Regions from separate parts of the Arthrobacter sp. NPDC056886 genome, predicted to be linked through region 1. Evidence: predicted binding sites of a transcription regulator. Region 1 holds the regulator's gene; the other holds the start of a gene.
The links. The regulator LexA, encoded in region 1, represses DNA repair genes until DNA is damaged. The targets are predictions, from matches to a motif close to TCGAACANNTGTTCGA.
Positions count from the first base shown of each region.

Region 2: the regulator LexA is predicted to act here: its motif matches at 2,688-2,703, upstream of ruvA (Holliday junction branch migration protein RuvA).

Region 1 covers NZ_JBHUBT010000015.1:44,823-59,018, reverse strand. Annotated here, with positions in the region: gene ACFRJ8_RS21515 (MFS transporter) at 1-1,038, opposite strand, end outside; gene ACFRJ8_RS21510 (SseB family protein) at 1,102-2,058, opposite strand; gene priA (bifunctional 1-(5-phosphoribosyl)-5-((5-phosphoribosylamino)methylideneamino)imidazole-4-carboxamide isomerase/phosphoribosylanthranilate isomerase PriA) at 2,072-2,818, opposite strand; gene ACFRJ8_RS21500 (hypothetical protein) at 2,860-3,018, opposite strand; gene hisH (imidazole glycerol phosphate synthase subunit HisH) at 3,019-3,765, opposite strand; gene hisB (imidazoleglycerol-phosphate dehydratase HisB) at 3,762-4,388, opposite strand; gene ACFRJ8_RS21485 (histidinol-phosphate transaminase) at 4,460-5,578, opposite strand; gene ACFRJ8_RS21480 (LysM peptidoglycan-binding domain-containing protein) at 5,680-6,027, opposite strand; gene lexA (transcriptional repressor LexA) at 6,649-7,398, shown strand; gene ACFRJ8_RS21470 (ATP-dependent DNA helicase) at 7,506-9,716, opposite strand; gene hflX (GTPase HflX) at 9,709-11,316, opposite strand; gene ACFRJ8_RS21460 (class I SAM-dependent methyltransferase) at 11,917-12,531, shown strand; gene dapF (diaminopimelate epimerase) at 12,512-13,465, opposite strand; gene miaA (tRNA (adenosine(37)-N6)-dimethylallyltransferase MiaA) at 13,569-14,196, opposite strand, start outside.
Region 2 covers NZ_JBHUBT010000002.1:64,472-78,667, forward strand. Annotated here, with positions in the region: gene secD (protein translocase subunit SecD) at 1-16, opposite strand, end outside; gene yajC (preprotein translocase subunit YajC) at 122-544, opposite strand; gene ruvB (Holliday junction branch migration DNA helicase RuvB) at 806-1,954, opposite strand; gene ruvA (Holliday junction branch migration protein RuvA) at 1,947-2,594, opposite strand; gene ruvC (crossover junction endodeoxyribonuclease RuvC) at 2,729-3,307, opposite strand; gene ACFRJ8_RS03390 (YebC/PmpR family DNA-binding transcriptional regulator) at 3,342-4,097, opposite strand; gene pdxT (pyridoxal 5'-phosphate synthase glutaminase subunit PdxT) at 4,101-4,802, opposite strand; gene ACFRJ8_RS03400 (MurT ligase domain-containing protein) at 4,906-6,195, shown strand; gene ACFRJ8_RS03405 (type 1 glutamine amidotransferase) at 6,192-6,989, shown strand; gene ACFRJ8_RS03410 (GNAT family N-acetyltransferase) at 6,994-7,482, shown strand; gene ACFRJ8_RS03415 (hypothetical protein) at 7,673-8,002, shown strand; gene ACFRJ8_RS03420 (methyltransferase family protein) at 8,118-9,065, shown strand; gene arr (NAD(+)--rifampin ADP-ribosyltransferase) at 9,052-9,480, opposite strand; gene ACFRJ8_RS03430 (alpha/beta fold hydrolase) at 9,574-10,413, opposite strand; gene ACFRJ8_RS03435 (alpha/beta fold hydrolase) at 10,423-11,277, opposite strand; gene ACFRJ8_RS03440 (M3 family metallopeptidase) at 11,493-13,502, shown strand; gene pdxS (pyridoxal 5'-phosphate synthase lyase subunit PdxS) at 13,648-14,196, opposite strand, start outside.

The DNA.
Region 1 (14,196 bases):
GAGCAGGCTGAGCGTCCAGACGTCGGTCGCGAACGCCATCGGGACGGTCAGCGCTGACATCCCCAGCAACAGGAGGATCGGGGAGATCGGCCGGTGCATGGCGCCATAGAGGATGCCGCCCACCACCGAGGCCGCGCACCAGAAGAGGAACACTAGGCCGATTTCCGCCTCGTGGCCGCCGGTCTGGAGGGCCGCGACGATGCCGACGTCGGTGCCGCTGAGGACCATGCCCGCACCGGCCGCGACGGCGAATACGGAGGCCACGGCGGCGGTGAACCAGCTGAAGTTGTGGATGACCCTGTGCCGCAGGCCGGAGCCCCGCCGGCGCCGTTCCCCGGCCGCGGCTGCCAGGGGTGCCAGTTCGGCTGCGGCCTCCTGCAGGCGGGCCGGCGCGGCCGCGACGACGGCGGCTTCCGCGCATTCCAGCTCCTGAGCCTCGAGCCCGGCGTCGGGAGAAGCGCTCCGGGTGGGCGGGTTGAACCACATGAGGAAGAGTCCCGAGACGGATGTTGCCACTCCCACGATTGTCAGGCCCAGGACGGACTGGCCGCTGGTGGCGACGACGGCTCCGACAGCGGGGCCGATCATGAAGACCAGTTCGGTGGCGATGGCGTCCAGGGTGAAGGCCGTGCGGCGCTGTTCCCCGGGGGCCAGCACGCCGAGGGACTGCCGCACCACGCTGAAGATGGGCAGGGTCAGCAGGCCTCCGATGAACACCAGGGGCAGCAGGACCTCGTAAGAGACATGCGGGACGATCGACCAGATCACGGTCTCGGAGACCATCGACGGGATGAGCGCCTTACGCAGCCCCACGGTGTCGACCCGGCGCCCGCGCCAGGGGGCACCGACAGCGATTCCGATCGTCATCACGGCGGCGGCTGCGCCGGCGGCCGCGTAGCCTTGGCCGAGGGTCAGGACGATGTGCAGGGTCAGCAAGACTCCGGCCGCCGAGTGCGGTATGCGGGCGATCATGCCGACCAGCAGGAGCCGCCGGATGGGCCGGACGGCCAGCAGCTGACGGTAAAGCGCGAAATTCACGAAACTACTTCCTTCTGGTACTGCCCACGGCAGCACCGGGAAGTCCCCCCGTTGGGCCGTCAGCTATGGTGCTGCGCGCTGCAGCTTGACCTCGATCGAATCAACCCGCTCGGCAAAGATTTCATTCCGGGCCCAGGCGTTGTTGAGGCCAGCGACAATGGACTGCACGCCGGCGGCGTCGAGCCCGTCTTCAAGGTAGAGGACCACCCGGAGTTCCGGGCCGGCTCCGCCACCGGGGAGCGGCCTGCCATCGGCCGTGGCCGTGGCAACTCCTCCCCCCGGATGAATTTCAACACGGCGGACCGCAGGAAAGCTAACCGCGCCCTCCCCGAGGGCTGCTGCAAGATCGGGATCGGCGTACGACGGCGTCCAGGCCTGCTGCTGCGCGAGGGCCCAAACCGCAGGCCGGCGCACCACGAACGTCAGGTCGGAGCCGGGATCGAGCACCAGCAGCTCGGCGCCTTCCGCGACCGCGGACAGGGCGGCCCGGGCCGCGTACACGGCGACCGGCCTGGCCTCCGGATGCCACGCCGTCAGCGACGCCGCCGAGGTGAACACCGGCATGGCCGTCCGCCCGTCCGGCGCCTTGAGCGTCACGAGGGCCATGTCGGCCTGTTTGTCGGAGCGAAGTTTGTCCCCGTGCGCCTGGTCCCCGTGCGCCCCCGCAGCGGCTTCGCCCTCTTCGGCGAGCTGGGCGAGGATCGGCACGAACACCCTTGCGGTGGCAAGTGCGGCCACCACGGCCGCCTCGTCGCCCGTGCCCGCGGCGAGGTCGGCCAAAGCCGCAAGGTAGCCGGCGTCGGCCGTGCCGTCGTCGTCCTCGAAATTGTGGATCTTCGCGTCATCGCCGGACAGGCTGCGGCCCGCCCAGGGTTGGCCGGCAGAGTCAGCGGCCCCGCCGGAGCCGGCCAGGGCGGCCGCGATGTGTCCGGGCAGATGCCGGACCGGACCCGCCCCGGAGCCCGGCTGCACTGCATCGTTTGGGTCGTGGAGGCCGTGAGGACTGTCGGTGGGCGTCATGGACACTGACCGCCTAGCGGCGGCCGGCGGCGTCGAGGGCCTGAGGCAGGGTGAAATTGCCGTTGTAGAGGGCCTTGCCGATGATGGCGCCTTCGACCCCGAGCGGCACCAGCGAACGCAGGACCAGGAGGTCCTCAAGGCTGGAAATGCCGCCGGAAGCGACCACTGGCTTGCCGGTCTTCTCGACCATCTGGCGCAGGAGTTCGACGTTGGGGCCCTGGAGCGTGCCGTCCTTGGTCACATCGGTCACGACGTACCGGGCGCAGCCGGCGTCCTCGAGGCGGCCGAGCACCTCCCAGAGGTCCCCGCCTTCCTTGGTCCAGCCCCGGCCGGCGAGGGTGGTGCCGCGGACATCCAGGCCGACGGCGATCTTGTCGCCGAAGCGTTCGATCACCCGGGCCGTCCAGTCCGGGTTCTCCAGTGCCGCGGTGCCCAGATTCACGCGGGCGACGCCGAGGTCGAGGGCCTTCTCAAGGGATTCGTCGTCACGCAGGCCGCCGGAGAGCTCCACCTTGATATCGAGCCGCCCAACTACCTCGCGCAGGAGCTCGGCGTTGGAGCCGCGCCCGAACGCGGCGTCCAAGTCGACCAGATGCACCCACTCGGCCCCCTGCTGCTGCCAGTTGAGGGCGGCCTCCAGCGGGGTGCCATAGCTCGTCTCACTGCCGGCTTCGCCCTGAACGAGGCGGACGGCCTGGCCGTTGACGACGTCGACGGCGGGCAGGAGCTCAAGTACGGGCAACGGGGATTCGGTGGTCATCGTGGAGTCCTCAGCTTGGGGATGGTAGTTGGGAGCGGCCGTCAGGACGCCGGCAGGGTCAGGAGGTAGGCGGCCAGCAGCGACATTCCGGCCAGGACATAGAAAACGATCTGCACCCACAACGGACTTTTCTGCTGCCGGAAAGAGATCGCGCCGCCAACCAGCAGGCCCGCGACGCCCATGAGCACCAGGGACCACATCTAGGCGGTCCGTTCCGGCGCCGCGGTTTGTTCCGCGGCTGGACGCAGGCCCTGGACCCAGTTGCGCAGCAGTCGGGCGCCGGCGTCGCCGGACTTCTCCGGGTGGAACTGGGTGGCGCACAGCGGGCCGTTTTCCACAGCCGCGATGAACGGGGCACCATGGTCGGACCAGGTCACCAGCGGCGCGGCCATCCGCGGCTGGATGACGTCGAAGTCCCAGTGCTGGACGCCGTAGGAGTGCACGAAGTAGAAGCGCTCGCCCTCGACCCCGGCGAACAGCTTGGACCCTTCAGGGGCGGAGACGGTGTTCCAGCCCATGTGCGGTACGACGTCGGCAGGCAACAGTTCCACCTTGCCGGGCCACTCCCCCATGCCCTCGGCTTCCGTGCCGTGCTCGACGCCGGCCTCGAACAGCACCTGGAGCCCGACGCAGATGGCCAGCACAGGGCGGCCTCCGGCGACACGGCGGCCGATCATGCGGATGGCGTCCACGGCTTTGAGTTCGCGCATGACGGTTTCGAAGGCGCCGACACCGGGGACCACCAGGCCGTCGGCGTTAAGGACGTCCTCAGGCTTGGAACTGAGGACGACTTCGGCGCCGGCCCGCTCGAGCGCGCGGACGGCGGACCGGACATTCCCGGAGCCGTAGTCCAGCACCGTGACAGTGGGCTTTCCCTCCGGGGACACCGGCTTGGTCGCGGCGGCGGGATCGATGATGGCCCCGTCGCGGAGCAGCGGGCCGCTCACAAGGCACCCTTTGTGGACGGGATGCCCTCCACGCGGGGATCCGGTTCGACGGCTGCGCGCAGCGCCCGGGCAAAGGCCTTGAACTGAGCCTCGACGATGTGGTGGGGGTCGCGCCCGGCGGTGACGTTCATGTGCAGGCAGATCCCGGCGTGCAGCGTGATCGCCTCGAAGACGTGGCGCGTCAGGGAGCCGGTGAAGTGGCCGCCGATCAGGTGGTATTCCTGGCCTGCCGGCTCCCCGGCGTGAACCAGGTAGGGCCGGCCGGAGACGTCCACGACGGCTTGTGCGAGGGCCTCATCCAGGGGCACGGTCGCCTCGCCGAACCGGCGGATCCCGGCTTTGTTGCCCAGGGCGGTCCGCAGGACCTCGCCGAAGGTGATGGCCACGTCCTCGACCGTGTGGTGCACATCGATGTGGGTGTCCCCGGTGGCCTTGACGGTCATGTCAATCAAGGAGTGCTTGCTGAGGGCTGTCAGCATGTGGTCGTAGAACGGGACCGACGTGCTGATGTCTGAAACGCCGGTGCCGTCCAAGTTGATCTCGACCAGGACCGAGGACTCACTGGTGGTCCGTTCCATGCGTGCGGTCCGGCCCTCGGCGGCGGTGGATCCCGTGTTGCTCATGTAGATGTGTCCTTTGGAAGAAGGCAGGGTGTTGGGCAGTGTGGCGGGGTGCTCGGGGCTCCCCACCAAGTCTAGGCCTGCGGCTTTGCGGAGCCGTTCAGGATGCGTTCAAGGGCCTCAAGGAAGGCTGTGGTTTCCGTCTCAGTGCCGGCGGTCACGCGAAGGTGCCCGGGAATGCCGACGTCGCGGATGAGGACACCGGCGTCCAGCATGCCCTGCCAGACCTCGTGGGGGTTCTCCAGGCCGCCGAAGAACACGTAGTTGGAGTCGGAGGCGGCCGGCCTCAGGCCCAGCCGAGTCAGTTCGGACACGATCCTGTCGCGCTGGCGTTTGATGTCCTCGACGTCCGCCATGAGCGCCTCGCGGTGGCGCAGGGCGGCCAGGGCCGCGGCCTGGGTGATGGCGGAGAGGTGGTACGGGAGACGGACCAGGCGCAGGGCGTCCGCGACCTCCGGGGCCGCGGCCATGTAGCCGAGTCGCGCGCCGGCGAGGGCGAAGGCCTTGCTCATGGTGCGCGACACGATCAGCCGCTCCCGGCCGGGCAGCAGGGTGAGCGCGCTGGGCGTGCCGTCGTGGGCGAACTCGTGGTACGCCTCGTCAACGATCACGACGGTTTGGCTGGCCTCGCCGGCGTCGTAGACGGCCTCGACGACATCAAGCCCCAGCCCCGTGCCCGTGGGGTTGTTCGGGGAGCAGAGGAAAACGATGTTGGGCTGCAGCTCCCGGACCTGCCGGGCCGCCGATTCCGCGCTGAGCCCGTAGTCTGCCGCGCGGGCGCCGACGATGTACTCAGTGTCCGTGCCGGAGGCCAGCAGCGGGTACATCGAATATGTGGGAGGGAACCCGAGGGCTGTCCGGCCGGGGCCGCCGAACGCCTGGAGGATCTGCTGAAGGACTTCGTTGGAGCCGTTCGCGGCCCAGATATTCTCCGCTTCCAGGCCGTGGCCAAGATATTCCGCGAGGGCCTCGCGCAATTCGGTGAACTCGCGGTCAGGATAGCGGTTCAGGCCGACGGCGGCGGCGCTGACGGCCTCGGTGATCGCCGCCCGGACATCGGCGGGCACGCCATGGGTGTTCTCGTTGACGTTGAGCAGGATGGGAACGTCCAGCTGCGGCGCGCCATACGGACGCAGGCCACGCAGATTGGTTCGGAGGGGCAGTCGGTTGAGGCGCTCAAGCTGGTCAGTCACGTGACCAGTTTAAGTGGTACCGGCACGGGCGCTGAAACTGTGACGCCTGCAACGGCACTTGGGTGAGGGTAGTTGGGTGATGGAACTTGGCTTGCCGGACGCTACTTGGACGGGACGAACAGCTCCTGGCCCGGCATCACACGCGCGGCATCCAGGTTGTTCAGCTGCACGATATCGGCCACAACGTCGCGGGGATCGCGCTCCGGGGCCACGGACCCCGCGATGGCCCAGAGGGACTCCCCCGGCTGCACTGTGACGGTAACGGTCGGTGTCGGGGAGAGCTGGTCCGCGGAATCCGCCGCCTTCGCGGGTGCGTTGAGGAATCCGCTGAACGACAGAATGAGCGCCGCCAGCAGGATCAGCGGGACACCGAAGAAGACGAAGCGTCCGCGCCGGGTGAGCCGCAGCGGCGCTTGCTTGGGCCGACCGGCGGAAACAGCGGCCGCCACCCCTAGCGGTGCGGGCGACGTCGGGGAGGTGCGCGGGCCGGCGTTGATCGGGTACACATTGCCGTAACGGATGCTGCCCTGGCCGAAACTGGTCTGGTCGACACTGCTCTGGCGGGCGCCGCTCTGGCTTGCGCTGCTCTGGCCGATGGTGCTGTGGCCGACGCTGCCGAGATCCACCACGCCACTGGCACCAGCCCTGCGGTGGTGATTCGTGACGCCCTGAACGAAAGTGCCTTGAAACGCGCTTGAAGCTGACATGAACTGAGCCCTCCTGGACCATACGGTGCCGCCCGGCGTACTCCACGTACTCGCCGCCAACCGGCCGAACCTTCGAACATAGAACCGAACACCGGATCCGGAGTCGCAACTCCGAACTCGAACACATATTCGAACTCTGCTTGTTCTGTTTTAGCACTTACTAACGAACGATGTCGAGACTCGCTAGAACAAATGTTTGAAAAAGCTTTGCGGCTGGCCTATTTTTGAGGGACAGAACAACCACAAATGAATTCACTGGGTGAAGTCATTGGTAGTTGATCAGCAGGGTCTGACATTTCAGACCGGAAGTTCCCGGTGACAGCAGCCAAGGCAGCCGGGCGGAACGGAAAGGCGTTGGCGAACATGGCAGCACAAGCCACCGGCGGCAGGGCCACCTCACGGAGCCCGCAGCCCGCCCGGGCCCCCAAAAGCCTCACCGTCCGGCAAAAGAAAATCCTGGAGACCATCCAGCGGTCCGTCACGGACAAGGGCTACCCGCCGTCCATGCGCGAGATCGGCGACACTGTCGGTCTGGCCAGCCTGTCGAGCGTTACCCATCAGCTCTCCCAGCTCGAAAAGCTCGGTTACCTGCGGCGCGATCCGAAGCGCCCGCGGGCCATGGAAGTGCTCATGCCGCTGACCCTGGACGAGGGGACCACCCCGATTTCGGGAGTCGAGAAGTCCAGCGGCCTGCGGGCCGTCGGCGGCCTGTCAGTGAATGAACTCGCCAGCGCCACTGACACCGCAATGGTGCCACTCGTCGGACGCATCGCCGCCGGCGGACCGATTCTCGCGGACCAGGTGGTGGAGGATGTCATGCCGCTGCCCCGCCAGCTCGTGGGCCACGGCGAACTCTTCATGCTCAAGGTGGCGGGCGACTCGATGATCGATGCCGCCATCTGCGACGGCGACTGGGTGGTTGTCCGCCGCCAGGGCGATGCCGTCAACGGCGACATCGTTGCCGCGCTGCTGGACGACGAAGCCACGGTCAAGACATTCCGCCAGCGGGACGGCCACACGTGGCTGCTGCCGCAAAACACCCAGTACGAGCCCATCCTCGGCGACCACGCCGTCATCATGGGCAAAGTCGTCTCGGTGCTCCGCTCCCTCTAGCGGCTGCGGCCGGGTCATCCCGGACCACGTAAACCCAAAGCAAACGTCCCCGCCGGTAATCCGGACGGGGACGTTCGCGTTTTCTGGTCGACTGGCTCCCCAATTGCCTATTTGGCGGCCTGTGCCGATTCTTTGGCCAGGCGCTCCAGGGCCGCCATGGCTATCGACGAATCGGTGGTGGGCCAGAAGGGCGGCAGCGCGGCGCGAAGGAATCCGCCGTAGCGCTCCGTGGACAGCCGCGAATCCAGCACCGCTACCACGCCCTTGTCCGACGTCGAGCGGATCAGCCGTCCGGCGCCCTGCGCGAGCCGAATGGCGGCGTGCGTGGCCGAGACGGACATGAAGCCATTGCCGCCGGCCTGGGCGACGGCCCGCGAGCGTGCCGTCATCAGCGGATCGTCCGGCCGCGGGAACGGAATCCGGTCAATGACCACCAGCCGGCAGGACACTCCGGGAACGTCGACGCCCTGCCACAGGGACATCGTGCCGAACAAACAGGTGTCCGGCTCGTCCGCAAACTGCCGCACAAGCGCCGTCATGGTCGACTCCCCCTGGCACAGGATGCTGAGGCCCAGCCGGGGCCGCATGGCCTCGGCGGCTTCCTCGGCCGCGCGCCGCGAGGAAAACAGGCACAAGGCACCGCCGCCGGAAGCGCGGATCAGCTTCTCGAGTTCGTCCAAGGCCTCGGGGGACGTTCCGCGGCCGGGTTTGGGCAGGTGCCGGGCGACGTAGAGGATGCCCTGCTTCGGATAGTCGAAGGGGGATCCGACGTCGACGCCGGTCCAGCTCGGGGCGCCGTTGCCAACGAGGCCGAGGCCGCCGGCAGCCGGCTCGAAGGCAGCGCCGATGGCCAGCGTGGCCGAGGTCAGGATGACGGTGTGGTCCGCGAACAAACCCTCGCGCAGACGCCCCGCGACGCTCAACGGCGCAACATTGATCAATGCCGGCGAGCTCTCGTCCGGCTGGGAGTAGCCCTGCGCCGGGTCGAAGCTGCTGTTGCGGGAGAACCACACCACTTCGCGGTTTTCGCGCGCTGCCAGGAGCCGCTCACAGAGTTCCAGGATGACCATCAGGCGTGAGCGGGCCAGCTGGCGTCCGCCGTCGGCCGACACGGAGCTGTCCCCCTTCGAATCAGACAGGGCGGCGCGGCACGCGTCGCGCAGCTGGTCGATGCAGTCCAGCTGCTCGCTGTTCAGCCCGTTGGGCATCAACCCACTCGGGACGCCGTCGATCGCCAGCTCCAGATGGGAGGCAGCATTGTTCAGCGCGTCCACGGTGATGCCCGTGTGTTTCCGGGCCCCGGACGCGGCGGCATGCACCATCGCCACGGAGAGCTGGCCGGAGACCGCGCCCGTGACGCGGTCCTGAAGTTCGTGCGCCTCATCCACCACCACGACGTCGTACTCGGGCAGCACCGCCAGGCCTTCGAAGGCGCTGACGGCCAGCATGGCGTGGTTGGTGACCACGACGTCGGCGTCGGCGGCGTTCTGCCGGGCCAGCTCGCTGAAGCATTCGGCCGCGAGCGGGCACTTCTGCGCGCCGAGGCACTCCATGGAGGTGACCGAGACCTGGCGCCATGCCCGGTCCGTGACGCCTGGCATGAGCTCGTCGCGGTCCCCCGTCGTGGTCCCCTCAGCCCATTCGCGCAGGCGGACGACTTCCTTGCCCATTTGCGAGGACGGCCCGCCCACTGCGGCGGCGAAATGCGGCACGCTGGTATCCTCCCCGAGGGAAAACAGCTGTCCCTCGGAAGGTTCCTCGGACGGGAAACCGCCCTCGAGCTTGTGCCGGCACACGTAGTTGGACCGGCCCTTCACCAGGGCGACCTTGACGGGCCGTGCCAGGGCAGGGGTGATGGTCTTGAGCAGCCTGGGCAGGTCCCGGCCCACGATCTGCGTCTGCAGCGCCAGGGTTGCGGTGGAGACCAGGGTGGGCTTGTTGCTGGTCAGCGAATGGGCGATCAGCGGAATCAGGTACGCCAGGGATTTGCCGGTCCCGGTGCCGGCCTGGACCAGCAGGTGGTCGCCGCTGTCTATCGCGCGCGCCACCTGCCGGGCCATTTCGTGCTGGCCATCGCGGCTCTGGCCGCCCATGCCGGACACGGCACGGTCGAGAAGTTTAACCACGAACTCCTCACCGGCCGCGCCCGCAACCGCAGCGGCGTCGCCTTCGGCGTCTGAGCCACCTTCTAAGCCGCCTTCTAAGCCGACGTCGGCGCCGGCCGATGCGCCCGCACCTCCGGCGGCGTCCAATTCAGCGTCAGACGCGTCGGCGTCAGCAGGTCCGGCGTCAGCCCTGGTCACCGCAGCCTCAGTCATTACTGACGAAGGGATCCAGTTCGGCTGCGAGTCCTTCACGCACCATCACCACGGCTCGGGTCCCGGTCTCCTCGTGGTCGAGGCTGAGGATCTCGGCGTCGGTCTCGTGGAGCTTGCTGAGCAGGTCCCCGCGGTTGTACGGGATCAGCAGTTCAAGCTTCACGCTGGGCCGCGGAATGCCGTCGCTGATGGCCTTGAGCAGCTCCGGAATGCCTTCACCGGTGCGGGCCGAGACCACCACGTGGCGCGGTTCACGCTGCTTGAGCCGCTCCACCACAAACGGGTCTGCGGCGTCGGCCTTGTTCAGGACAATGATTTCCGGAACCTTGCGCGCGTCGACTTCGCTGAAGACGGTCCGGACAGCGGCGATCTGGCCTTCCGGATCCGGGTGCGAGACGTCCACGACGTGCAGGATCAGGTCCGAGTCGGCCACCTCTTCCAGCGTGGAGCGGAATGCCTCCACGAGCTGGGTGGGCAGGGACCGGACAAATCCCACGGTGTCCGCCAGGGTGTACCCCAGCCCGTCAGCGGTTTCGGCCTTGCGGACGGTGGGGTCCAGGGTGGCGAACAGGGCGTTCTCCACCAGCACCCCGGCGTCGGTCAGCCTGTTCAGCAGCGAGGATTTCCCGGCGTTGGTGTACCCGGCGATCGCCACCGAGGGCACCGCATTACGACGGCGGTTGGCCCGCTTTGTTTCCCGGGCGGGCTTCATGGCGGCGATTTCACGCCGCAGCTTGGCCATCCGGGTGCGGATCCGGCGGCGGTCCAGTTCGATCTTGGTTTCACCGGGACCACGCGAACCCATGCCGGCGCCGGCCCCGCCCACCTGGCCACCGGCCTGGCGGGACATCGACTCGCCCCAGCCACGCAGGCGCGGCAGCAGGTATTCCAGCTGCGCCAGCTCCACCTGCGCCTTGCCTTCGCGGCTCTTCGCGTGCTGCGCAAAGATATCCAGGATCAGCGCCGTGCGGTCAATGACCTTGACCTTGACGATGTCCTCCAAGCCGCGCCGCTGGGACGGGGCCAATTCGGCGTCGACCACTACGGTGTCGGCGCCGGTGGACATCACGATGGCTTTGAGTTCCTGCGCCTTGCCGGAGCCGAGGAAGGTTCCGGGATCGGGCTTGGCCCGCCGCTGGACCAGCCCGTCGAGGACCTCCGAGCCGGCGGTCTCGGCGAGGGCCGCGAGTTCGCGCAGCGAGTTCTCGGCATCCGCGAGGGTGCCTTCGGTCCAGAGGCCGGCCAGGACGACGCGCTCAAGGCGCAACTGCCGGTATTCGACCTCGGTGACGTCTTCGAGTTCGGTGGACAGGCCGGCCTTGCGGCGCAACGCGTGGCGTTCCTCAAGATCCTGCTGGTCGCCGTCGAAGTTGGTGTACACCTCGTCCAGGCGGGAGATGGCCTGTGCTTTGCCGAGTACCGACGTCGGGCCGCCGGTCACGCCGGCGCCTCCGTTGGCGCCCGCTCCGGAGCCGCCGCCACGGCCTGCGCCTGGGGCGGGGGTGTCCTTGGACAGGATCCGGTCGATTACAGCCTGAATCTCCTCAGGACTCATGTCCTGGGCTGCTGAATCGGGTCCGGTGTTGGGGTGGCTGGTCATGGTCTCCTTTAAGGGTTCGGCACTTTCAGAATAGTGCCGATTGGTGCTCTGTGGGGCGGTATTCGCGCTGGGCTGACGGCGGGGGGTCATGCAGGCCTCCTGGATTGCCCGCGGCAACGGTGCCGGGGCGGGGCTGGCTCCGTCCGGAGCGGTGGCTAGGTGTTGGGTAGAGGCGGCAGAAGCGCCTGGCTGTGAGAACACTGGCTATGCGAGGCGGTGCCTGTGGAAAACGCTGCCTGTAGTAAACACAGTGAGGTAGGTGCCCTCCGCCGAACCGGGCCTGCGAGCGGCCCGGGGAGCACGGTGCCAGCAGGACACGGTGCCGGCACAACAAGGTGCTCAGGAAATGGCTGGATTCCAAGTGGTGCATGCGCCCAGCGGGTGAGAAAACTCACCCTAGCGATGGCGCACTCAGCGGAAGGCGTTTACCTGCGTCGCTCCGGGGACGGGATGTCACTCCTGGGACAGACTTCACCCCGGGGATGGGACAAGGCCCGTGCCGGCTACTTGGAGATCAAGATCATGTTTTTTAGCGTAGCAGACGTCAAGGCTCCCGCCCGGTTTCCCAAGGGGGCGGGCCGCCAACTAATCTGGCCCATTATGGAGTCTGCACATTATTTCAGCGCCCAGCCGGCCGGGCCCTTCACCCGCAAGCCGCTCACCGTGGATCTCGCCGGTGAAACGCGCCGCCTGCAGACGTCCTCAGGGATCTTCAGCCCGGACGGGATCGACAAGGGAACGGCCGTGCTGCTCGCCGACGTCCCGGCTCCGGCGCCGCAGGGCAACCTGCTGGATATCGGCTGCGGCTGGGGACCGATCGCACTGACCATGGCCCTGCGGGCACCGCACGCCCACGTCTACGCGGTGGACGTGAACGAACGCTGCGTGACCCTCACCAACGAAAACGCCGGGCTGTTGGGGCTGAGCAACGTCACCGCCAGCACTCCGGACGCTGTGGACTCCGAACTGCGCTTTGACACCATCTGGTCCAACCCGCCGATCCGGATCGGCAAGGATGAGCTTCATGCCCTCTTGCGCCTGTGGGTTCCCAGGCTGGCGCCGGGTGGATCGGCCTGGCTCGTGGTGCAGAAGAACCTCGGCTCCGACTCGCTGCAGCGCTGGCTGGCGGCCGAACTCGACTCCAGCTTCACCGTGACCCGGGAGAGCACGTCGAAGTCGTTCCGGATCCTTCGGGTCAGGAAAGCGTCCCGCTAGCGACGATCACGGCCGGGCCGCTGAGTTCGACGTGTTCGTGCCCCTCCGGGCCCAGGAAGAATTTCACACCGACGACGCCGCCGGGAACGTGGACGTTCCACGCGTCCGGTGCGCCCTGGCCGGCCCAGTGGCGAATGGCGACGGCGGCGGCGCAGGCGCCGGTGCCGCATGATTGGGTCTCCCCCACCCCGCGCTCGTGGACCCGCATGGTGATGGTGCCGGTGCCGTCGTGGACCAGCGGTTCGGACGGCACGACGAATTCGACGTTGGTCCCGTGCGGCGGCGTCGGGTCTACCCGTGGGGCGGTGAACAGCTGTGTGGCCTCGAGTTCGGCGGTCTCGGCCAGGGCCACCACTGTGTGCGGGTTGCCCATGCTGACGGAAAGGGCGGGCCGGGCGACTTCGAGCCCCTCGGCGCTGACGAGCGAATCCATGGCCCGTGCGGTGGCCTCGCCCGGGAAGATGAACTCCCAGGGGCCCATGTCCACGGCGTAGCCCGCAGCTGTCCGGACGATCGTCTTGGCACCGCCCCGGGTTCCAATGACGAGGGACTCGCCTGCCGGGAGATCCACGAGTCCTTCGGCGATGAGGAAGTGCACAAAGACGCGGACTCCGTTGCCGCACATCTCGGACAGCGAGCCGTCGCCGTTGCGGTAGTCCATGAACCACTCGGCGTCAGGGTGCGCGGCCAGCAATTCCTGCCCCTCGGGCAGGAGCCGGGAAGGTACGGCCCGAATGAGTCCGTCGCCGCCGATGCCGCGGTGGCGGTCGCAGAGCGCCGCGACGTGCTCGGGGCTGAGCGAGAGTGTGCCGTTGGGATCTGCCATCAGGACAAAGTCATTGCCCGTTCCGTGGCCTTTGGAAAACTTCAGACCGCTGAGCGGTGCGGTATCGCCGGCAGTGCGGTCGGCGGCTACGGCTTGGGATTCGTCCATGCTTCAAGGTTACCGGTCCGCCCTGACCGCTCCGGCACCGTGACCGGCCGTGACCGTTACCTAGACCGTGACCGTGACAGAGACCGAGACCGAGACCCGATCGCTACGCCGGCGGCAGAAGGGGCGCCGGGCGGCACAATGCTGCGGCTTCGGCCACCAGGTCAGGATCGCGCCAGCCCAGCCAGGTGACACGGGGATCGGCCCGGAACCAGGTCAGCTGGCGGCGCGCGAACTGCCGGGTGGCGATGATTGTTTCGTCCGCGGCCTGCTCCAGGCTGGCTTCACCGTCGAGGACCCGGAGGAACTGGGCATAGCCGAGGGCGCGTGGCGCGGTCCTGCCGGTGCGGAGCCCTGCGGCGTCCAGCCGGCGCACTTCGTCCAGCAGCCCCTGATCCACCATCGCGTGGACGCGCTGGGCAAGGCGCTCCCTGAGCCGTTCCCGGTCCACGTCGAGGCCGATCTGGACGGCAGGCTCGAAGTACTCGCGGGCCGGCATGAAGGAGCTGAACGGGCGCCCGGTGAGCTCGAAGACCTCCAGGGCGCGGATGATCCTGCGGTCATCGCCCAGCCTGCCCGCCGACACGGGGTCCACTGCTTCCAGCCGTTCCCGCAGCGGCGCGGGTCCCGCCGTGGCCAGTTCCGTCTCGAGCCGGCGGCGGATGTCCGGATCCGTACCGGGGAACTCCAGGACATCGAGCACGGCGCGGACGTAGAGTCCCGAGCCGCCGGCC
Region 2 (14,196 bases), on a different contig from region 1:
GGCCAGTTCGTGCCATTGTCGATCTTTCTATTATTTACGGCGGATCCGCCGGCGCGGGCTCTTGGCCCCCGCCGACGGATGCCCGCAACCGTTGCTTCGCGGGATAGCTCAGTTAGGCAGACTAGCTGTCTTTTTTGCCTTCGTCGTTGAGGCGGCGCAGGGTTTCCTCCGGAGTTTCAATGCGCGGTGCGTCTTGGACAGGAGTGCTGCCATCCGTGCTCTCAGCGCCCAGCTTGTCAGTGGTCAGCGACGAAGCGTCATCGGGAACAACCGACGGCTCCTCGGCCGCGACAACCGGCTCCACAATTTTGGTGACGGCCTGGCGGTGCACGGTGGCGGTGTTCCCCGGGGAAAGCTCAAGAGTGACCTTGTTCTCGGCCTCATCGATGTTGACGATCCGGCCGAACAGCCCGAAGCTCGTCATGACCTCCACCCCGGGCTCAAACTTGGACTGAAGCTGGGCCTGCTGCTGCTGGGTCTTCTTGTTGCGGCGGAACATCATGAAGACGAAAAGTCCGAGCAGGACGAAAAGGAGAATCGTCATGATGTCGATGCCGCCGCCGGCCTGCGGCTGGGTCTGGGCAGAAATAAGTCCGAACACAGGGATTGTTCCGTTCTGTACTTGCATAGCTGTTTTTCAGCAACGTCCGTTTGCTCCGGGCGGCGCGGGCAGAGGTCTGCACAGCAAGCTGGCAGAGAGACCATCCCCAAACCGCCGGCGGCTACCTGCTCTCCGCCCACGGAAACAAAACCCGAACGTGCCGAGCGTCATACCAGTCTAAAGGGAAAAGCTGAAAGTACGGTGCTAGCGGCTATTTCTGATCCGCTGGGGACCGGTTTTCTCAGCCAGGCCACCGCCGGATTCGCCCTGGGGGCCCTCGCCCGGTTCATCGCCAAGCTCGTCGGCCAGCTCTTGGGCCTGGAACAGCTCCAGAGGATCCTGGCTGAAGACGCCGGCAGGCACGGCGAAGCCCAGGTGTGTCCAGGCCGGTGCCAAGGCAATGCGGCCGCGCGGCGTCCGGCCCAGCAGCCCCTCCCGCACCAGGTAGGGCTCGGCAACCGTTTCCACGGTCTCCGTTTCCTCGCCGACGGCGATCGCGAGCGTGGACAGCCCCACGGGCCCGCCACCGAACTTGGTGATGAGGGCCTCGAGAACGGCACGGTCCAGCCGGTCCAGGCCACGCTTATCTACCTCATACATGTCCAGGGCCGCGGACGCCGCCCGGGCATCAATTTGCTCGATGCCGTGAACGAGTGCCCAGTCCCGGACCCGGCGCAGGAGCCGGTTGGCGATGCGCGGCGTGCCCCGTGACCGGCCGGCAATCTCGCTGAAACCGGCCGAGTTGACCTTCAGGTCCAGCAGGCCGGCCGAGCGGCGCAGGACCAGTTCCAGCTCTTCGACCGAATAAAACTCGAGGTGGCCGGTGAAACCGAAGCGGTCCCGGAGCGGCCCGGGAAGCAAGCCGGCCCGCGTGGTGGCGCCCACCAGTGTGAAGGGCGGCAGTTCAAGCGGGATGGCGGTGGCGCCCGCGCCCTTGCCGACGACGATGTCGACGCGGAAATCCTCCATCGCCATGTACAGCATTTCCTCGGCCGGCCGCGACATCCGGTGGATTTCGTCGAGGAACAGGACCTCGCCCTCAGAGAGCGAGGACAGGATGGCCGCGAGGTCGCCCGCGTGCTGGATGGCCGGGCCGCTGCTGATCCGCAGCGGGACGTTCATTTCGGCGGCGATGATCATGGACAGCGTGGTCTTGCCCAGGCCGGGAGGGCCGGAGAGGAGCACGTGGTCCGCGCTGCGGCCGCGCATCCGCGAGGCCTCCAGGACGAGGGAAAGTTGCTTGCGGACCCGGTGCTGGCCCACGAAGTCGTGCAGGTTCTTGGGCCGCAGGGCGGCTTCGATGACCCGCTCCTCCGGTTCCTCTCCCCCGGCGGTAATCGATGGCTCAGCCACGCGCGCCTACCCGGTTTCCGGCGCGGGCGCCGTCCTGGCCCAGCCAGCGCAGCGTCGCGCGGAGGATCTCCGCCACGTTGCCGTTAGCGGCCAGGTCTGGGGAATCGGCCAGGGATTTGTCGATGCTGGCCGTGGCATCCTTTTCGGACCAGCCGAGGCTTGTCATTGCGGCGACGACCTGCGGCTTCCAGACGGATTCCGCGGAAACCGCTGCGGAGGCCGGTGCGCCGGCGGTGCCGTGCGGCACGAGCTTGCCGGCGAGTTCCAGCACGATTCGGCCGGCCACCTTCGGTCCTATTCCGGGGACCTTCGTGAAGGCCTTGCCGTCGCCGGAGTGGGCGGCAACCCGGATGGCTTCCGGCTCGTGGACGGCCAGAACGGCCAAGGCCAGACGGGGACCGACGCCGCTGACGCTGAGCAGGATGTCGAACACATCACGTTCGTCATCGCTGGCGAAACCGAACAATGTCAGCGAGTCTTCCCGCACGATCAGGGACGTGAAGAGCTTCCCCTCATCCCCCACCCGCAGCCCGCTGAGGGTCTGCGGGGTGGCGTTGACGCTCATGCCGGCGCCGTTGAGGTCGATAACGGCGGAGGACAGGCCTACATGCGCTACGGTTCCGCGAAGAAAACTGATCAAGGCCGGGCTCCTGGGTCTACAGCGAAAGGCAACAGCGAATAAATAGAAAGGGAATCTCTAGACAGCGAACAGATAAGAGGGAAACCCTGCTATCCGAACATATCTACGAATACCCTAGCAAGCGAGCCCGACATTCAGCGCGCACGGCGCGCTTTTGCCTCCGCGTCCGCCCACGCCCGCTGGGCCGGAGTGAGAGACTGGCTGCCCGGCCCCGTCGTCGCTACTGCGGCGCCGCTGCCGGCCCGCCAGGCGTGGGTAATGGCCAGTGCCAGGGCGTCGGCGGCGTCGGCCGGGCGCGGGGGCGCGTCCAGCCGGAGGATCTTGGTCACCAGCTTCGTGACCGCGTCCTTGTTCGAGGTCCCGCTTCCCGTCACGGCGGCCTTGACCTCGGACGGGGTGTGAAGCGCCACCGGGATGCCGCGCCGCGCGGCGGCCGCAATGACCACGCCGGAGGCCTGCGCTACGCCCATGACCGTGCTGACGTTGAGCTGGGAGAAGACCCGCTCGACGGCGAGGACGTGCGGTTCGTACTGGTCGAGCCACTCGTCGATAGACGTGGCGATGACCAGCAGCCGCTGGTCCAGGCTCTCCTCCGGGGACGTTCCCACCACACCGAAGGCCACCATGGTGGCCCTCCGGTTCCTTTCGACGTCGACGACGCCGATCCCGCAACGGGTGAGGCCCGGGTCAACCCCCAGGACGCGCAGGGTCAAGACCGGGCCTCAAAATCACAGCTGCGTGAGCGAGTCACTCGGCTTCCAGTGCGGCCTGCACTTCGTCGCTGAGGTCGGCGTTGCTGTAGACGTTCTGGACGTCGTCGAGTTCTTCCAAAGCGTCCACCAGCTTCATGAACTTCTTCGCGGCCTCGAGGTCCAGTGGCACCTGCATCGACGGAACAAACTCGGCCTCATCGGTGTCGTACTCGATTCCGGCCTCCTTGAGGGCATCGCGGATGGCCTGGAGGTCGGTCGGCTCGGAGTGGATCTCGAAGGTCTCGCCATTGTCCTTGACTTCCTCGGCCCCGGCGTCGAGGACTGCCATCAGCACGTCGTCCTCGCTGAGGCCGTTCTTGGGCAGCGAGACGACGCCCTTGCGGCTGAAGAGGTAGCTGACCGACCCGGGATCGGCGATCGTGCCGCCGTTGCGGGAGATCGCGAGCCGGACCTCGGAGGCGGCGCGGTTCTTGTTGTCCGTGAGGCACTCGATCAGCAGGGCAGAGCCCTGCGGGCCGCGGCACTCGTACATGATCTCGGTGTAGTCCACGACCTCGCCGGTGAGACCGGCGCCGCGCTTGATGGCGCGGTCGATATTGTCAGCGGGCACCGAGGTCTTCTTGGCCTTGGTGACGGCCAGTTCCAGGCCCGGGTTGCCGGACAGGTCAGGACCGCCCATGCGCGCGGCGACTTCGATGTTCTTGATCAGCTTGGCGAACGACTTGGCCCGGCGGCTATCAAGGATGGCCTTCTTATGCTTGGTCGTCGCCCATTTGGAGTGGCCTGACATGCTTTACGCTTCCCCTCTGATCATTCGAATAAACAGTTCATGCACGCGCTTCTCCCCCGTCACTTCCGGGTGGAAGGAGGTGGCCAGCAGCTTGCCGGAACGCACTGCAACAATTCTAGCCGTCCCGTCCAGGGATTCGGGGTGGCCTGCTTTGGACGGTTGCACCTGGGCGAGGACTTCGACGCCGTCGCCGACGCGCTCCACCCAGGGTCCGCGGATGAAGACGGCGTGGACCGGGGCCACAGCCCCGGCGACGGCGCTGAACTCGAGCCCCCTGAAGTCGAGATCCGTCTCGAAGGACTCGCGCTGCCGCCCGAAGGCGTTGCGGCGGACGGTGATGTCGAGTCCGCCGAATGTCTGCTGCGGGTTCCCGGCGAGGTCCGTGGCCGGGTCCGCGATCTGGTCCGCCAGCAGGATCATCCCGGCGCACGAGCCGTAGACGGGCAGGCCGGCCTGGATGCGTTCGCGCAGCGGATCCCGGAGCCCGAAAATCCTTGAGAGCTTGTCGATCGTGGTCGATTCGCCGCCGGGGATGATGAGTCCGTCCAGGCCGTCAAGCTCTGCGGGGCGGCGGATCCCGACGCCGGTGGCACCGGCGGTTTCCATGGCGTGAAGGTGCTCACGGAAATCGCCCTGCAGCGCCAGGACGCCGATCCGGAGCCCTGTTCCCACGCGGGAATCAGGGGAAAAAGAGGGGGTGGTCATCCCCACAGCATAATGGGCCGCGCCGGTGCGGTACGCATGGAGATCGCATGCACCAGCCCCGGCCGTCCGGGTTCCATGCCGCTGCTGGGATATATTACAGAGCATGCTTTACTTCAGCGTTCCGCTCGGCAAACTCGTCCGCCGGGTCTCCCGGCTCAGGGGCGGAGGCTCGGCCCTTCCCGGGCTTGTGGTCGAAAAAATCGACCCCGATTTCATGCGGCGGACACTGTCCACGCTGCCCCAGGGGGTCGCCGTCGTCAGTGGCACGAACGGGAAAACCACCACCACGAAGATGGTGGTGGAACTGCTGGAGAGCCAGGGACTGAAGGTCTTCACGAACCGCACCGGCAGCAACTTCACCCGCGGCGTGGCCGCGGCGCTACTGGGCGAGGTGGACTGGCGGGGCCGGCTCGATGCCGACGTCGCGGTTCTGGAACTAGACGAGGCGCATGCCGTGCACTTCGTCAACAAGGTCCCGCCCCGGTACAGCCTCCTGCTGAATGTCCTCCGCGACCAGCTGGACCGTTTCGGCGAGATCGACAAGACCGCCGAACTGCTCCAGCACATCGCGTCCAAGACCACCGGGACCGTGGTCCTGAACCGTGAAGATCCGCGCGTTGCCCGGATCGCCCAGACCCTGGACGGGCCGGAGGTGCTCTACTTCGGGCTGGACGATTCCCTGCTCAGCACCTTCCCCAACGACGACGAGATGCGCGCGGCCCCGGGGAGCCCGGTGCCGCCCGCCCCCGCCCGGCCGGCCGCCGACGTCGTGCTGCGCCGCGTGGGACCCGACGACGCCGATTTCGAGTACGACGGCGCGACGGTCACCACGCCGATGTTGCTCCGCGGCGTCTACAACATCTTCAATGCCGCCGCCGCCCTGACCCTGGCCCGCGGTATCTCGGGAGCCCGCGGCATCGGTACGGACCAGGCCGGCCTGCTCACGGCCCTGGCCAAGGTGGCGCCGGCGTTCGGCCGGGGCGAGAGCCTTGTGGTCGATGGCCTGCCGCTGGAGCTGGTGCTGGTCAAGAACCCCAGCGGATTCCGGCTGGGCCTGAAATCGTTCCCGGCCGCCGGGTACGCCACGATGATCGCGATCAACGACAACTACGCGGACGGCCGGGACATGTCCTGGCTGTGGGACGTCGAATTCGACACCCTCCGCGTCGGCGGCGTGGACCAGCTCACCGGCTCCCGCGCCTACGACATGGCTCTGCGGCTGCAGTACGACGACGTCGCCATCGGCGCCGTCGACACGGAGATCGCGCCGGCGCTGGCAGCGTTCATCCGCGGCGGCGAAGGCAAGCCAAAGCGGATCTTCTGCACGTACACGGCCATGCTGGCCATCCGCCGCGAGCTGTCCAAAATCACCACAGTGGAGGTGGTCTCATGACCCCCCGGTCCCCCGAAACCCCGCACGAGCTCTCCTTTGGGCACGAACTTCCGCCCGACGACTCCGCGGCCCCCAGCAAGGGAACCATCCGCGTGTTGCAGCTCTACCCGCGCGACATGAACATCTACGGCGACTGGGGCAACGCCCTGGTCCTCGCCCAGCGCCTGCGCTGGCACGGCTACACACCGGAGCTGCTCGAATACAACGTCGGTGACCCATTCCCGGCAGACGTGGACCTGATTGTCGGCGGCGGCGGACAGGACAGCGGACAGCTCGTGATCCAGGACGACCTCCTGTCGCGCGAGTCCACGCTGAAGCAACTGGCCGACGACGGCACCCCAATGCTCGTAATCTGCGGGCTGTACCAGCTCTTCGGGAAATTCTTCAAGACCCGGCTCGGCACGGTCCTCCCGGGCATCGGCATCCTGGACGTGGAGACGCACGGCACCGACGAACGCCTGATCGGCAACGTCACCGTCTCCTCCCCCGAGTTCGGCAGCATCCTGGGCTATGAGAACCACAGCGGGCAGACCACGCTGGGACCCGGCGTCGAACCGCTCGGAACCACCGCCAAGGGTACCGGCAACAACAGCACCGACGGCCAGGAAGGCGCCCGCTACCGCAACATCGTGGCGAGCTACCTGCACGGCTCGCTGCTGCCCAAGAACCCGGCTCTCGCGGACTTCCTGATCCGGACCGCCGTCGAACGCAAATACGGCAACTTCACGCCGGGCACTCCGGACGACTCCTACGCGGTGCTGGCGCGTGAACACGCCGCCCGCCGGCCCCGCTGACCCAATGGCAGGGACTTCTAACGGCACGGTCCTGATTGGGCGCGACACCCCGGAGCGGGAGGACGTCCTGCAGCTCCTGGGCGAACACCTCGCTGACATGTACGCGACCTCCCCGCCGGAAAGCGTCCACGCCCTTGATCCCGCCGCGTTGGCCGGACCCGGCGTCAGCTTCTGGACCGCGCGGGAGGACTCACAGCTGTTGGGCTGCGCGGCGCTGAAGCATCTGGCGGCCGGCGACGCTGAGATCAAGTCGATGCGCACCGCGAATGCAGCCCGCGGGCGCGGCGTTGCCTCGGCGCTGCTCCGCCACGTTCTGGCGGAGGCCCGGCACAGCGGCTACCGGCGGCTGTACCTGGAGACAGGGAGCCAGGAGTTTTTCGCGCCCGCGCGGCGGCTGTATAAGCGGCACGGCTTCACGGACTGCCCGCCGTTCGCCGGTTACGAGCTCGATCCCCACAGCGTCTTCATGACCCTCCAGCTCGACGCCGGGTAGCTGCTCGGGGGCTGGCCGCGATGACCGGGGGCTCCGCCTAGCGCCCGGACACCCGAAGATTGCCCAGGGTGCTGAACCTTGCATGGCCCATCAAGTTGCCAACACGGCAAAACCCACCAGCGTTTTGACCGGATTCCATTTCGGAAACCAGTTCTGACCAACGCTATTGGGACATTCCGGCTGCTTTTCTGTGAACGACAGCGGCATCTGGCGCACGTCGGCGCTATTTGGCGCATCCCTTGCTGTAGGCTCCGATTCGAACCTTGGGGGATTGATGCTGAACTACTTTCGCGAGACGCAAGAGGCACGATTTGCGACCTCTGCACGTCGAATCTATGGCTTTGTCTCTGCCGGCTTCGTGGTTGCTGTCATGGCATTGGTTTTCGCGGACCTCGCACCTATGTGGATTTCGTGGGCGACCTTCGCCGCTTCCTGCGTTCTGGACGCTTTCCTGACTAGAAAGTGGATCAGAGAAGACGCACTCGAAGCCTATCGAGGCGGCCACGGTCGAATTCGGTAGGCTGGCGGCAACATTTGCTTTGACACAAACAAAGCCACGTCCTAGGGCCGGAAGTGCCCGCTCGAATAATTCCATCGACCAGCAGGTAAAGGCTACTAATGTTTGGGCTGAGTCGGTGAAGCCCTTGGTTCAGTGGGGTCGGGCTTATTTCGCCATTCAGGCGGTCGCCGGCCTCTCTTGGTGGATCGCGGTATTCGTTTCGCCTATGGTTCGCGAGGCGACTCTCGGTAATCTCGACCCGGTCGCGGTCGCAGTCTTCGACATTCCGCTGTTCGTCATGGCCTCGGCCCTGGCGGCATTTGGCGTCAGGGCAGCCGTGGCAGTAGCTACCGGCTGGACGGGCTTCGTCGCGGTCGCGCTGGCGGTATACGCCACCATCACAACCGAAGCGGGCTGGGGTGTCCTGAGCATGGGTGCTGCAACCGCAGGTTCCCTGATCGCGCTCTGCCTCATCTTGCTGGGGCGCGTACCGATTGCGTGGATCATCCGGGGTCCGTTCGCTTTCCGGCCGGCCGTCACCCGCCCGTCCGCTGCCATCCACGTGGCTTCAACATTCGGGCAAATTGTCTTCTTCTGGGGGTTCTTCCTGGCGGTGCTTCCCTTGGCCATAGCGTTTCTCGCGCAGCGCTGGGGGGTGGGGCTCCCGTTTCCATCGTTTGCAGGTCCCTTAGGTGTCGCGGTTCTCGTACTCGCCAGTGCTCTTGGCCTCTGGTCGGCAGTTGTGATGTCAACGCGGGGAGATGGCACGCCGTTGCCATCGGCGATGCCCAACCGTCTGGTCATTGCAGGTCCGTATCGCTGGATTCGTAATCCGATGGCGGTCGCGGGCATTGTTCAAGGCGCCGCGATTGGCCTCATTCTGCAGTCATGGCTTGTCATTGCCTACGCGGCGGTGGGCTCACTGGTGTGGAACTACGCCGTCAGGCCACTTGAGGAATCTGACCTCAAGGAACGGTTCGGCGAAGAATTCCAGCAATACCGCGACACGGTGCGCTGCTGGATTCCTAGGTATCGAAGACCCGGCTCCCTCAGAGATTTCGAGAACGGTACTAGTCGTCAATGACCGCGAGGCCCCGGCGTTTCAGGTCGGCGAGGCCATCTCGCATGGCCTGCAACTGATCGGGCGAGTGTCCTAACCAATCCACGAGTTCCCCGACGACTTCCACCGGCTCCCGGGTCCGGTAGGACCGGGTCGGATTGCCGGGGAACTTCTTGTCCGTCACGTTGGGGTCGTCTTCAAGCGTGCCCGTCGGTGCCACGATGTAGATCCGTCCACGGCCGTCCCCGGCGGCGAGTTCAGCGGCCCACGTTGCGGCATCCAAGGTTGCCGTCACGTACACGTGATTCGCCGTCCTTCCTTCTTCAAAGTTCGAGCCGCGTCCGGGCGTCAACAGGTCCCCTACCGCCAGGTCCGCCTTCGTCCCGTGAAACAGGGCCCCCGACTCGTGGACTTCGAATGGTTTGGGCTGGTTCGTCATGCACACCCCCTACGAGTTCGATTCGAAATATTAGGCCGGCCGACCCTATGCGGCAAGAATGCTCCACGGGCTATCCACCGGCCCAATCTGCCGTCAGTGGGCCCGGACAAAGGCCAGGACATCACGCGGCACCCGCCTGCTCGATCCCACCCGCAAGTGGCCCCACCGCTCGTAGACGATCAGCGTGCAGTCTGGAATTAACCGCGCGGTCTCCTCCGCCACCGCCCTGGGGAAGAACGCGTCCCGCCCTCCGCAGAGCAGCAGCACGGGCGGACGGATGAGCGGCAGCACCGCCCGCGCATCGAACCCCGACTCGGCCCGCGCCTCCGTAAGGACGTCCGCGGCGGCGCACCCGGAGCGGCCCAGCACGCGCCTGCCGACAAGGGGTCCCAGCAGTTCCCGCAGCCAGCGGGTCCGTGGGCCTGGGAGGAGGGACTCAGCCAGGACCGTTCCCGCGCGGTCTGGGTCCCCGGCGGCGACGGCGGCGGCCAGCCGATTGTCCACGTCCTTGCCCCACGCGCTCACCTCGGCCGCCGTGACCACCAAGGCGATATGCCCGAAGGACTGCGGATGGCGGGCGGCCAGGTATTGCCCGATCGTCCCGCCGAATGACTCGGCCACCACCAGGTCCACTCGGCCGCCGAACTCCTCGGCGATTAGTTCCGCGTAGTCGTCCGCCATGTCTGCACTTGTGTACGACGCCGGCATGTTCCGCCGGCGGGTGACAATCCAGATGGCGTACCCGGCGTCCTCGTAGGCAGCAAACCCCCGCCGGAACAATCCGCGCAGCACCCCTTGGGGCACAACGCTTCCCGGTCCGCCCTGGACGAAGAGCAGGGATTTGGCGCCCCGGCCCCACGTCAGGTATTGCATCCCGTTGCGGAACTCGCCGGTCCGCGGCACCTGATCCCGCCGGTCTGTCTGCGCTGTCACGTCGCCGCCTTACGGCGTCGTCACGGGCTGCCGCAGCAGTGCCGCGAATTCGGCCGGCCGGGTCACGGGCCACCAGTGGCCGCTGTCCACCCGCGTCACCGTGACATCGTCCACCCACGAGTCAAGCCCTTCCACGAGGGCCGGCGTGAGGAACGGATCCTGCAGCGGCACCACTACATGGACAGGGACGGTCACCCGGGTTGGGGCGGCCGGGTTCCGCCGCCGGCCGCGGAAGTTGCTGCGGTACAGTGCCAGGCCGCGGATGGGATCGTTGCCGACGTCGCGCTTGGCCATCTTTTCGTAGCGCCGGGTCAGGAACAGCCGCCAGGACGCCTCCGGCAAGACCGGGACCAGGAACGCTCCTATATACCAGCTGCGCAGCAGTTGCGCGCCCAGCTGCGGCCAGGCCCCCGGTGTCCGGACGCGTCCACGGATCCAGCGGGAAAAGTGGCCAAGGTCCGGCCCGGAAATACTCGTGTAGCGGATGATGAGGCCGTCCGCCCGGGCGTCCTGGACGACGGCCCAGCCCTGGATCGAGCCCCAGTCGTGCCCCACCAGATGGACAGCCCGGACGCCCACCCCGGCCAGCACGGCGAAGGCATCGTCCACGAGGGCCTGCATTGAATAGCCCCCGCCCGGGCCTTGGATGGCGGAGGCGCCCGCGTTCCGCGTGTCGTAGGCCACCACGTGATGCGTCCGTGAGAGTTCGCGGATGGCCGGAAGGAACACCCGGTGGTCATCGGGGTAGCCGTGCACCAGGAGCAGGCTGGGCACGTCCGGTCCAGGTTCCGGGCCAAACTCGAACACGGCCAGCACGGCACCGGGCACGGCGATCGTCCGGCGCCGTTCGTTCAACGTCTCCACATGTTCCCCTTATGGTTCCTACATCAGCGGTTCCCCGGCATTCAGCAGCCCTGGCCGCCGCTGGCTCCGTGCCCCGGCCGCCGCCTCCGGCGTCGGCCTCACCGTATTTTCCGCCGCGGCGGAACAGTCCCACCGGGCCCATCCTACGGTGGGCGCCATCACAACACACTGAAGTGGTCATTGAGAACCCGCGTGCTGCATGAAAGAGTCGCTTCATGACCAATCCCCTCCTGAGCCCCAGCACCCTGCCCTACGGCCTGCCGCCGTTCTCGGACATCGAGGACGCGCACTACGCCGAGGCCGTCGAGGCGGGCCTGGCCGAGCATCTTGCCGAAATCCAGGCCATCGTCTCCGACCCGGCGGCGCCGTCCTTCGAGAACACCGCCTTGGCCATGGAACGCTCCGGCCGGCTTCTGGAACGGGCGTCCGCCTCGTTCTTCACCCTGGTTTCCGCGGACGCCTCGGACACCATCCGCGATCTCGAGACCCGTCTCTCCCCGCTGTTCTCCGCCCACGAGGACGCCGTCTACCTCAACCGCGGGCTCTACGAGCGCTTCGCGGCGCTGGACACTGACGCCCTGGACGCGGAGTCAGTCCGGCTTGTGGAGGAATACCTCAAGGACTTCCGGGCCTCAGGCATCCAGCTTGACGACGCCGGCCAGGGGCGCCTCAAAGAGGTCAATGCCGAGCTCGCCCGGCTCGGCACCGAGTTCGGGCAGCGCGTCAAGGAAGGCATGAAGTCCGCTGCCCTGCTGCTGGACGACGCCGCCGACCTCACCGGCCTGCCGGCCGACGACATCGCCAGCGCCGCTGAGGCCGCCCGGACCGCGGGGCACGAGGGAAAGTACCTGCTGACCCTGATCCAGCCCAGCAACCAGCCCGCCATGGCCGCACTGGCGAACCGGGACATCCGCCGGCGTCTCTACGAGGCCTCGATCGGCCGAGGCAGCGGCGGCAGCTTCGATGTGCTCGATCTGGTCAAGGACATGGTCCGGCTCCGCGCCGAGAAGGCCAGCCTTCTGGGGTTCGCGAACTTCGCCGAACTCAGTGTGGACCGGCAAACGGCACCGGACTTCCAAGCCGTCCAGGCCATGATGAGCAGGCTGGCCCCGGCCGCCATCCGCAACGCCGACGCCGAGGCGGAGGCGCTTGCCGAGGCCGCCGGCCACCCCCTCGAGGCCTGGGACTGGGCGTATTACTCGGCCAAGGTCAAGCGCGAGCGGTATGCCGTGGACGAGCAGGCCCTGCGCCCCTACTTCGAGCTGGACCGGGTCTTGAATGACGGCGTATTCTTCGCCGCGAACGCCCTGTACGGCGTCACCTTCCACGAACGTGCCGACCTCACCGGCTACCACCCGGATGTGCGCGTCTGGGAGGTGAAGAATTCCGACGGGACGGACCTCGGCCTTTTCCTGGGCGACTACTACACCCGTGACACAAAGCGCGGGGGCGCGTGGATGAATTCCCTCGTGGAGCAGTCTGGTCTGCTGAATACCCGTCCTGTGGTGATCAACAACCTCAACATCTCCAAGCCGCCGGCCGGCGAGCCCACCCTGCTGACGCTGGACGAACTCCGCACCACTTTCCACGAGTTCGGCCATGCCCTGCACGGCTTGTTTTCCGCCGTCACGTATCCACGGTTCTCCGGTACCAACGTGCCGCGGGACTTCGTGGAATACCCGTCGCAGGTCAACGAGATGTGGATCATGTGGCCCGAGGTCCTGGCCAACTATGCGCGGCACCATTTAACCGGCGAGCCCCTGCCGCAGGAAACCGTGGACAAGCTCAACGCCGCGCAGCTCTGGGGCGAAGGCTTCGCCACCACGGAATACCTTGGCGCGGCCCTGCTGGATCTGGCCTGGCATGTCCTGGACGCAGCCGATGTCCCGGACGACGTCGTCGAGTTCGAAGCGAAGGCACTGGCCGCGGCAGGCGTGGCGCACAGCCTGATCCCACCCCGCTACCGCACGGGCTACTTCCAGCACATCTTCGCCGGTGGCTGGTACGCCGCCGGCTACTACTCCTACATCTGGAGCGAAGTCCTGGACGCCGACACCGTGGAATGGTTCAAGGAACACGGCGGCCTCAGCCGCGCCAACGGCGATTTCTTCCGGGCCGAACTGCTCTCCCGCGGCAACAGCCGGGACCCGCTGGAGTCGTTCCGCGCCTTCCGCGGCCGGGACGCGGACCTCGGCCCGCTGCTGAAGCGTCGCGGCCTGGACTGACCCCCACCCCACCCATCGATTGCTCCGTAGACGCCCTTATGCGCGCCGATAAGGGCAGTTACGGAGCAATCGACGGAGGGAAACGACGCCGGCCCGCCACCTGGAGAGGTGACGGGCCGGCGTTGCGGTTAGGGCTTTACTACTGCTACCAGCCGCGCTCGGCGAGGCGGTGCGGCTGCGGGATCTCGTCGACGTTGATGCCGACCATGGCCTCGCCCAGGCCGCGGGAGGCCTTGGCGATCTCGTCCGGGTCATCGAAGAAGGTGGTGGCCTTCACGACGGCGGCGGCCCGCTGGGCCGGGTTGCCGGACTTGAAGATGCCGGAACCGACGAACACGCCGTCGGCGCCGAGCTGCATCATCATCGCGGCGTCCGCCGGGGTGGCGATGCCGCCGGCGGTGAACAGCACCACCGGCAGCTTGCCGGTCGCGGCAACTTCCTTGACCAGTTCGTACGGGGCCTGCAGCTCCTTGGCCGCGACGTAGAGCTCGTCCTCGGCCATGCCGGCGAGCTTCTTGATCTCGGCGCGGATCTGGCGCATGTGCGTGGTGGCGTTGGAGACGTCCCCGGTGCCGGCCTCGCCCTTGGACCGGATCATCGCCGCGCCCTCGTTGATCCGGCGCAGAGCCTCACCAAGGTTGGTGGCACCGCAGACGAACGGAACGGTGAAGTTCCACTTGTCGATGTGGTTGGT